3 regions of the Pantoea anthophila genome follow, and region 3 is predicted to be linked to each of the others. Evidence: predicted binding sites of a transcription regulator. Region 3 holds the regulator's gene; each other region holds the start of a gene.
The links. Region 3 encodes CRP, which controls carbon source genes, mostly activating them, when cyclic AMP is high. Its sites were predicted from a motif close to ATGTGANNNNNNTCACAT; they were not measured.
Positions count from the first base shown of each region.

Region 1: azuC (stress response protein AzuC) is a predicted target of CRP. The motif match lies at 2,003-2,020, and genes of this name have one in related genera.
Region 2: cdd (cytidine deaminase) is a predicted target of CRP. The motif match lies at 1,521-1,538, and genes of this name have one in related genera.

Region 1 is NZ_CP110473.1:238,364-241,643, reverse strand. It holds gene OJ965_RS03660 (MFS transporter) at 1-265, opposite strand, end outside; gene OJ965_RS03655 (SMP-30/gluconolactonase/LRE family protein) at 304-1,236, opposite strand; gene azuC (stress response protein AzuC) at 1,852-1,929, opposite strand; gene mntP (manganese efflux pump MntP) at 2,048-2,623, opposite strand; gene OJ965_RS03645 (DUF1158 domain-containing protein) at 2,941-3,183, shown strand; gene pdxR (MocR-like pyridoxine biosynthesis transcription factor PdxR) at 3,173-3,280, opposite strand, start outside.
Region 2 is NZ_CP110473.1:1,350,635-1,353,914, forward strand. It holds gene OJ965_RS08835 (NAD-dependent malic enzyme) at 1-314, opposite strand, end outside; gene cdd (cytidine deaminase) at 582-1,472, opposite strand; gene OJ965_RS08845 (CidB/LrgB family autolysis modulator) at 1,593-2,285, opposite strand; gene OJ965_RS08850 (CidA/LrgA family protein) at 2,278-2,670, opposite strand; gene metG (methionine--tRNA ligase) at 2,877-3,280, opposite strand, start outside.
Region 3 is NZ_CP110473.1:425,799-429,078, forward strand. It holds gene OJ965_RS04505 (YccS/YhfK family putative transporter) at 1-1,660, opposite strand, end outside; gene crp (cAMP-activated global transcriptional regulator CRP) at 1,718-2,350, opposite strand; gene OJ965_RS04515 (OsmC family protein) at 2,654-3,058, shown strand.

The DNA.
Region 1 (3,280 bases), 190 kb from region 3:
CGATAAAAAACATCCCGGCGCCGAATCCGAACTGCTCAGCCGTGATGCCCAGATCGGCATTCATGCCCAGCGCCGCGAAGCTGACGTTGGTGCGATCCAGATAACTGACGACATAACAGATGAAAATAAAAGGCAGGATGCGGCGAAACGCTTTACCGGCTGCCTGTTCACTTTGTTCAAAATCCTTTTGATTCATCTCTTCACGATCGCCGGACACGGTTTCCGGCTCCGCAGGTGAGCCGGTGCTTACAGTATGCAGATTCATGAGTACCTCCGCTGCGTTCAGAGAACGCAGAGTTGTTCTTAGAGAAATGCAGTGGACATAAAGGACAGTGGATGGCCGGGCGTCTTCATTGAACAGGTAAGAATGCTGCCGCTGACCGATTCGGTAATAAACAGTTGCTGTAAATTTTCGCCACCAAAGCAGAGGTTGGTGGTGGAGCGCCCGGCGGGACTGGTGAGGATTTCGGCAGGCTCAGCCAGATCGTTGAGCAGCCAGACGCGACCCAGCCCCGGATTGGCAATCAGTAGCTCACCCTGCGCGTTGATGGCCAGTCCATCGGGACCGCTGGGCCCGTGCGAGGTAAAATATTGACTCACTTTGCTGACCGACCCATCACGCTGAAGCGGCACGCGCCAGATGGCATTGCCGCGCGTCATCGCGACATAAAGCACTTTTTCATCTGGCGACAGAACCAGCCCGTTTGGGCTTGGACAGTTATCCAGCAGGATATCCAGTCGTCCGTCCTGGCTGAGACGATAAACACGGCCAGTCGGATCGTGAAGTCCCGTCTGACCCTGATCGGTGAAATAGAGGTTGCCCCGGCTGTCGGGCGTTAAATCGTTCACACCGCGAAAGCTCTCACTGTGGCGGCGAGGCAGCCACGGCGTCACGTCCTGCGTTTTAAGCGAGAGCTTCATTAACCCGTGATGATAATCCGTAATCAGAAGGGTATCCGGATCGACGAGTTTCATGCCGTTCGGTTCGCCATCATATTGCACGACGAGATCCCAGTTGCCTGCCATATCGACCCGGAATATCCGGCCATACGGGATATCGGTCAGGTACAGACAACCGGAAGGGTGCCAGACCGGCCCTTCCAGGAATGAGTCGGTGAGCTGTCCTCCGCGATTGGCGGCAGCCCAGACATTGTTGCGATCAGGGGAACGAAAGTGGTCGGGCAGCCGGGTAAAAATTGATGTCTCCCTGACATCCGCCTGCGTCAGATAAGTCATAGAATGGTGTCCTTTTCAGTGAATCCCTTAACCCGGCTGACATAATCCGTGCGCACGTGTGCGTCTCTGCGGTGAATCAGCGGTGTCTCATCAGCGAACATAGCCTGCCTCACAGTCTGTTTTACTAAGTAAAACTCAGGTGTACATGATGAAATCACTATATCGACGACACTGGCGCTGATGCCAGTGTTATGAGCTTGTTTATTATGTAAACAAGATATAACTCACAAATTATGCCGACATGTACCGGCAAGGTCATGAACTGCAGACGGGTGAAAAGCGAGAAAGGCTGAAGCCGCTTTTTAAAATGATGATGAAAAAGGGTTGAAGTCGTATATAAAAAATAGAATTTTCAATCTTTTATACCCGGAGGAGAAATGATCACCTGTCACGTCAAATACGTTATCGATCCCTATCAGATACGCGAATTTGAAAATTATGCTTCGGAATGGAACCGATCCAGGGTTTAAGAAAGAGAACGGAGAAACGGAGGCGGCAACCTGAACAGACCTCAGGCGCAGAAAAAGCGGGTTTCAGTCAGCGGAGGCAAAACAGAAAGGTGATAATCACCGGTCGATCCCTGACCGCGATTATCGAGGGTTTCCTGCGGGGTGCTCAGGAGATAGCACCCGGCGGTACGTGTTTGAACGTCTCAACGTAAGCACGGAACACGTATTTGAAAATGCGTTTCATGGAGCACCTGATTCAAATTTAGTTGAAGATATACTGAAAAAGTATAACTTCTGTGCGTTTTAACAGCAAATAAATTTGAACCCGATCACAAAACTACGGCTTCTCGCTTCATAAAAAACTATGCGGTGTAGCCGAGATGCTGCAGCAGAATGGTGGAACCAACGGCAATTAAGACGAGGCCACCGAGCACTTCCGCCCATTTACCCAGCACCGGACCAATAAAGCGCCCGACCAGGACACCGGTCGTCGCCATTACCGTGGTCGCGGCACCAATCGTCAGCGCGGTGGTGATGATGTTCACCTGTAAAAAGGCCAGACCAACGCCGACCGCCAGCGCATCAAGGCTGGTGGCTACCGCAGTGGTCGCCAGTACCACAAAGCCGTGGCTTTTTGGCGCTTCACAGGGTTCGGCGACCGCGGTCTGACGGAAGCCTTCCATCATCATACGGCCACCCAGGAACGCCAGCAGTGTAAACGCGACCCAGTGGTCCCACGCCATGATATAACGGCTGGCTGCCAGGCCGAGTGCCCAGCCAATCAGCGGGGTCAGTGCTTCAATAGAGCCGAAAATCAGACCGGTGCGCAGCGCTTCTTTAAAACCAGGACGATGCAGCGTCGCACCTTTGCCCAGCGCAGCAGCAAATGCGTCCATCGACATACCCAGCGCAAGAATTAACGTAGCAATAAAGGTCATGATTTATTCACCTGGGGCGAAAAAGCGGCTATTCACGCTGAATTCACCACACAAAGTGTTCAGTTATGAAAAAGTGCGCGCAGTCTACCATGCAAACCCGCAGATAAAAAGACAGCAAAATCAGGGATTTAAGTATAGCAAAGGCTATAACTCTTATCTTCCGCTATGAATGGACCTAAGTCGATGGTGGCAAAGCGTTTTCTGGCCACTCCGATGGCCTGAATCCCCGCTCCGTTCGCCTTTGCGCCCGACACCGCCATTGAACCGCGCGACCAATTACCGGAAAATGCCGGGCTGATAATGATGGGATACCGGTAATGAATAACCCTTTTGAAACGTTGATCGTGCCTGGTGGCATTCTGCTGCTGGGTTTTCTCTCGGCGCTGCTGCTGCCCGCCCCTGCCTTCAGCCTGACCGTGGCGCAGCATCTGCTGCAGCTGTTCCATCTGCAGGATCTCAATCAGCTTTACACGGTCGTGTTCTGCATCTGGTTTTTACTGCTGGGCGCGCTGGAGTTTTTCGTTATCCGCTTTGTCTGGCGTCGCTGGTTCAGGGCCTGACGGCACAATGTGCGTCCACCAGCGCTTTTAGTTGTCCGGCGCTGCGGGCATAGCCTTCGCGCGGCAGATGTGCCGCGCCCAGCAACAGGCCTGCGCG
Region 2 (3,280 bases), 920 kb from region 3:
GTGTAGATGATGGGCATCATCTCTTCGAGATGGTTATCCAGCAGGCGGTAGAACAGCGTTTCGTTCGTGTCCTGGATGTTTCGCAGGTAGACGTGCTTATCGTTATTGTTTTTGAAGTCCTGGAACTGACGCCAGGCGCGCTTTGCCTGCTCTTCAATCGACTCCACCGCTTCAGGCAGCAGACCATTGAGGTTAAATTCGTTACGTTCTTCGATGGTAAAGGCGCTGCCTTTGTTCAGCAGGGGAAATTCAAGCAAAATCGGGCCAGCATATGGGATATAAAGCGGGCGTTTACTTTCGTAGTCGAGTTCCATGCGGTGATGCTCCGGTTGCAGTGTTGTCTGGCGTCACGCCGGAAAGGTAGCGCCAGTTTACTTACCCGTTATAGCTCAGACTGCAGGCCTGTAGCGGCAGGGTCACCGCTGCGGGAAATTCACGACCGTGCTGCCATCCTGCAACCTGAATTATTCAGAGTAATTTGTCATGACGTGAATTCTGGCGCCAGATCCTATGAAATTTCCCGCAGAAGTACAGCGTTTGTTCATAAAAGCTCACAAAACTGTGGCCTTTCTGACAGCCGGTTATGCTTTGTTCAGCGTCACATGCAGCAGCTCACTGCAGCCAAATGTCTGCAGCGTGGCTTGCGTGGCGGCAAACTGGCTCAGCGTGGCATTTTCTGCTTCCGCTAATACCGCTCTTTTTATCTGACGGACATCGCCGCCCTGCATGTTCAGCCGCACCAGCGCCGCCTGAAGGGGCGGGAAGCTGGGATTAAACGCGGCGTTTTCCGCATAGCGGCCGGTGACAATTGAACCGCTCACGGTCAGCAGCGCAACCCCGGCGTGCGACTGGCTGTAGGGGGCGTGACTGGCATTGGCGGCGGCAACGGCAGCCTGCACCAGTTCGTCACCCGCAGCGACGTAGCCGTGGTCAACGCGGTCCATCAGGAAAGTGCTGATGTCGAGGTCGCGCGGGCCAAACGCATCCGGCAGATAGTCAGCCAGTGTACTTACCGCGCGCTGCGGCAGGCTGATACGAATAGCGGTGCCGCTGTTCAGCTCGTTCATAAACTGGCGGCAGTGACCGCACGGCGTATAGTTGACGGTGATGCTCTCCAGCTGCGGCTCGCCACACAGCCAGGCGTGGGTAATCGCGCTCTGCTCGGCGTGAACCGTCTGCTGCAGAGGGGCGCCGACAAACTCCATGTTGGCCCCGAAGTACCAGGCACCGCTGACGCCACGGGCAATCGCGCCGACGTTGAAGTGGGAGACGGTGGCGACAGCGCAGGCCGCTGCCAGGGGCAGCAGCGCCAGCGCCAGCGTATCGGCGTCCATCTGCGTCTGTTGCTGCAGTGCAGCGACCTGGCTGGCGCTCAGTCGCGCCTCAAAGTCAGGATCGTCCAGCAGGGGAGCCAGCGCCGTTTGCAGCGTTGATGGCAATGCCTCAAAAGCGGAGAGGAAACGGGATTGCATGAGAGCCTCATTAAATTCAGCAGGGCGACGTGCCGGTCACCGGTTTATATGTGATCCAGGTCGCTCTGACAATGTAACCTGTGTTGCATGTTTCAACTTTGCGAGATCTCTCGCAAAGTTTTAGCCAAACCAGTGCAGCAGCAACGGAAAAACAAAGGGGGCCAGCAGTGAGGTGATGATGCCGCAGATCACCAGGGCCAGCGAGCTGAAGGCACCCTCCTGAAAATCGAGTTCGGCTGCACGCGCCGTGCCGAGTGCATGTGACGCATTGCCAATCGCCAGACCGCGTGCGGCTTTAGACTTCACACCGAGCAGGTTCAGCACCATATGACCGAAGACCGCACCCAGCACCCCGGCGATCAGCACACAGATGGCGCTGATGGCCGGAATACCGTGCAATGAACCGGAGACGGCCATGGCAATCGGTGTGGTCACCGATTTCGGCACGATAGTGGCCGCAATTTCGGGCGTCGCTCCCAGCCAGAGCGCAATGGCCGTGCCCGAGGTCATGGCGGTCAGACTGCCGATAAAGCAGACGCCGATAATGGATTTCCAGCGGGCGCGGATCTGATGGATCTGTTCATAGAGCGGCAGTGCCAGGGCCACCACCGCCGGTTGCAGCAGCTGATTGAGAATCTGGCTGCCGGCGAAATAGCGCGAGTAGGGCAGCTGCAACAGCAGCAGTATCGGAATAATTATCGCCATCGCGACCAGCAGCGGATTGAGCAGCGGGAGCTTCAGCCGTATTGCCAGTTTGCGCGCCAGGAAAAAGGCCGCCAGCGTCAGCGGCAGTGACCACCAGATTTCACTCATCGCCCGACTCCCCGGCCGGCTTCCGGCTGTGCAGCTTGTGGGCGCTCACGCCGACAATCGAGAGCACCAGCAGGGTGCTGACGACACAGGAGATCACGATAGGGCCAAACTGCGCGGTCAGGACATCGGTGTAGTTCATCACCCCGACGCTGATCGGCACAAACAGCAGGGCCATATAGCGAATCAGCAGATGACAGCCCGGTTTCACCCAGGTTACCGGCAGGATTTGCGACGCGAGCAGGGCAAACAGAATTAACATGCCGATAATGCTGCCGGGCAGGGTAATGGGCAGCAGCGAGGCGATGCCGATTCCGGCATACAGGCAGAGATAGATGATGATAAAGGCGCGCAGATAGCGCCCGCAGACAGACAGCACGGTGAGCATGGCAGGCTCCTGTTTTTACTGAGCTTCATCATACGCATTAACCGCTTAGCGTGCTAGCGATCACATTTATGCGCCGGAAAGCGGCAGGAGAGGAGGCCGCGTTCACCTGTGCAGGAAGAGAGCGTGCGTGGCGGATATAAAAAAACCCTTCGCACCTGCAGAGGCGCAAAGGGTTTCAGTCCGGAACGGATTCCGTCAGCCGAGGGTTACTTAACCGGCATACCCGGTACCGCACCGCTATCCACGGAGAGCACGAAGAGATCTTTGCCGCCCGGTCCTGCTGACAGCACCATGCCTTCAGAGATGCCGAAGCGCATCTTACGTGGTGCGAGGTTGGCGACGATGATGGTCATTTTACCGACCAGCACTGACGGATCTGGATAAGCGGCGCGGATGCCGGAGAAGATCTGACGCTTTTCCCCGCCCAGGTCAAGTTGCAGACGCAGCAGCTTGTCTGAGCCCTCAACCAGTTCCGCCTGCTCAATCAGCGCCACGCGCATATCCACTTTGGCAAAATCGTCGATGGTGATGGGCTCACCGACAGGTGACTCTGCCAGCGGGCCGCTTGCGGCCGGTGCGGCTGCGGCAGCAGCATCCTCTTTTGAGGCCG
Region 3 (3,280 bases):
CATTGTGCGCCTGATTCACCTGCACGCGCTGATAAGCCAGCTTGCCGGGTGCCTGTTCCTCTCCCAGCAGGAGGCGCAGCGCATCCTGATAGGTTTCCAGCGCGTCATGGGCATTTTGCCGCAGTAAGCCACTCTGCCACTGCGGCCAGAGCCAGATCATGCCGCCAAAGGCGATCAGGCAGCCCATCAGCGTATCCATCAGTCGCGGCAGCAGAAACTGCGCGCCATTCAGTGAGAGGAGCTGCAGCGAGTAAACCGCAGTGACCGTAAAGCCAATCATCGACCAGCCATAAAACTGACGGGTAAAGCGATAGCTGATGAAGGTAATCGCCAGCATCACCAGCAGGACGACAGGTTCCGGCACCGCCAGACGCAGTGTGGCCGCCGCGACCACCAGGCCGGCAAAGGTGCCGAGCGCACGGTGCTGGATACGGACGCGGGTGGCGCTGTAGCCGTTCTGGCTGACGAACATGATCGTCATCAGAATCCAGTAGGGCTTAGGGATGTTGAAGAAGAGCGCCAGCGCGCTGCCCAGCATCAGCATGACCGCAAAGCGACCGGCAGTGCGCAGCGCTGAGGAGCGAAATGAGAGGTAGCTGCGCAGTGCCGGGAGCAGCGGCAGACGGCGCTGGCGGTCAGCCATCAGATCGCGCTGGTAAAGCGGCTTCTGGGTGCGCAGCACCCGCGCAATGCGGTTGAAGTGATAAAGGCAGAAGTGGCCCACCGGATTGTCGGGATGCTGACGGGCGATCTTCTCCAGCGCGCCAAGCTGTTTATCCATCGCAAAACGATCGGCTAACTGGTGGTAGAGAATGGTATCGGCCAGCACCCGCAGCCGGGCTGAGATGGTTTTGGCGTTCCAGCGGATCACCGCTTCAGCATGGCTCTGCTCAACCAGTTTCTGCACCTCTTCCGGCCGGTGCAGGCTGACCGAGATGTGCTCCTGCAGATCCAGCGCCACCTGAAAGGCGCGCGTCAGCCGTTTATGGCTATTGTCGCGGCTCGCCGACAGCATATGCATCTGCTGATAACAGGTGTTGATCAAATCGACCACTTTCTGCTGGCGAGCCAGCAGCGGCGGCAGGGCCTTCTCCGGATCGGTCAGCTGCGTCAGCAGGGTATATTTGGCATCGCAGTAGTTCGCCAGCTCGCGGTAGATCAGGCTCAGGCTTTCGCGCATCGGCTGCTCTTTCCACAGCCAGAACCAGAACCAGTTAAACACGCCATACCAGAGGGTGCCGCCGATATAGAGCAGCGGCGGCACATAGATGGGCATGCGGCCCGTCAGGCTCAGGGTAAAAATAGCGGCGATGAGGGTGCCGGAGAGCAGGCGGCCATGCAGCGGGCTGATCTCCCCGGTGACGCCCAGCAACAGGGGCATCGCAAACAGGATCAGCGGCAGCGGAACCGCATGCAGGGTAAGCCACTGGATCAGGAAGCTGCCAAGCGCAAACAGGCTGCCGCCCACAATCAGACGTTTGAAGAAGCGTTTATGCGGGGTATCGAGACCGGCAATGTTGCAGCAGGCGGGGACTAACGAGAACAGCAGACCTTTTTGCAGGTCGCCAGCCAGCCAGCCCAGCGCGACCGGCAGGCAGAGCACCAGCGTTTGCCGCAGGGCATAGTTCACTTCAGGGTGATAAATAATTCGACGCCACATCGGCTCAGCACAAACAATAACGGCGTGATGCGAACATCACGCCGTGGATGACAGGAATTAGCGGGTGCCGTAAACGACGATGGTTTTGCCGTGTGCAGAGATCAGGTTCTGATCTTCCAGCATCTTCAGAATACGGCCCACGGTTTCGCGTGAACAACCTACAATCTGGCCAATTTCCTGACGGGTAATTTTAATTTGCATGCCGTCGGGATGCGTCATGGCATCTGGCTGTTTCGCCAGGTTAAGCAGCGTCTGTGCAATGCGTCCGGTCACGTCGAGGAAAGCGAGGTTACCCACTTTTTCTGACGTCACCTGCAGGCGACGCGCCATCTGCGACGAGAGTCGCATCAGGATGTCAGGGTTCACCTGAATCAGCTGGCGGAATTTCTTGTAGGAGATCTCCGCCACTTCGCACGCGCTTTTTGCACGTACCCAGGCGCTGCGCTCCTGACCTTCTTCAAACAGGCCAAGCTCGCCGATGAAATCCCCCTGATTGAGGTAGGAAAGAATCATCTCTTTGCCTTCTTCATCTTTAATCAGAACCGCGACGGAACCTTTCACGATGTAGTAAAGCGTTTCAGCTTTTTCACCTTGGTGAATCAGCGTACTTTTGGATGGATACTTGTGAATATGGCAATGGGACAGGAACCATTCGAGTGTAGGGTCTGTTTGCGGTTTGCCGAGAACCATTCGCTATTATCCTCTGTTGTAATCGTGCCCAAAATACAGGGGGCAGTTTTCCCTGTCAGGCGGTGAAAGCTTCAAGCGTTTCCTTTTCAGGAAATTATTCGGGCCGCATCAGGCGCAGTGCGCATCATTCTTCCCGGCTTCGCCATCGGGTGACGAAAAATATTTTCAGCTCTGTTTGTAGCACAGCTTTTGCCGACTGTCTTCTGTTGTCTCGCTTCAGCTAAGGGCGGATTTCTCTGGATTGCTGTTTATCAGGCGAAAGCGTACTCTGGCGACAAAACAGCGTATTCCGGAGCAAAAATCATGCAGGCAAGAGTGAAATGGGTAGAAGGGATGACATTCCTTGGTGAGTCATCCTCCGGCCATCAGATCCTTATGGATGGCAATTCAGGGGATAAAGCGCCCAGCCCAATGGAGATGGTGCTGATGGCGGCGGGCGGATGCAGCGCGATCGACGTGGTATCAATTCTGCAAAAAGGCCGCAACGATGTGGCTGATTGTGAAGTAAAACTGACCTCAGAACGTCGTGAAGAGGCGCCGCGAATCTTTACGCACATCAACCTGCATTTTATCGTGAGTGGCAAAGCACTCCAGGATAAAGCGGTCTCACGCGCGGTGGATCTTTCTGCTGAAAAATATTGTTCGGTGGTCATCATGCTGGGGAAAGGGGTGACGATGACGCACAGCTATGAGGTGGTTGAGCTGTAATAGCCGCAGGTTTTTTTAAAGTTGCTGGCTGTCCGGTGTGAGGCCGTGCCTGGATGGGGGAATTCACTTTGAGACTGTGCCTGCGCAGAAAACCGGGTCGGATCGATTTGTGGTGGTTCGCTGTCAGGCCGTGCCTGCGCAGGAAACCGGGTCAGATCGGAAAGTCGCTTGAGCCAATCCATGGCCGCTCGGCCCGCGCGATTACGCACCTCATCCCTGAGG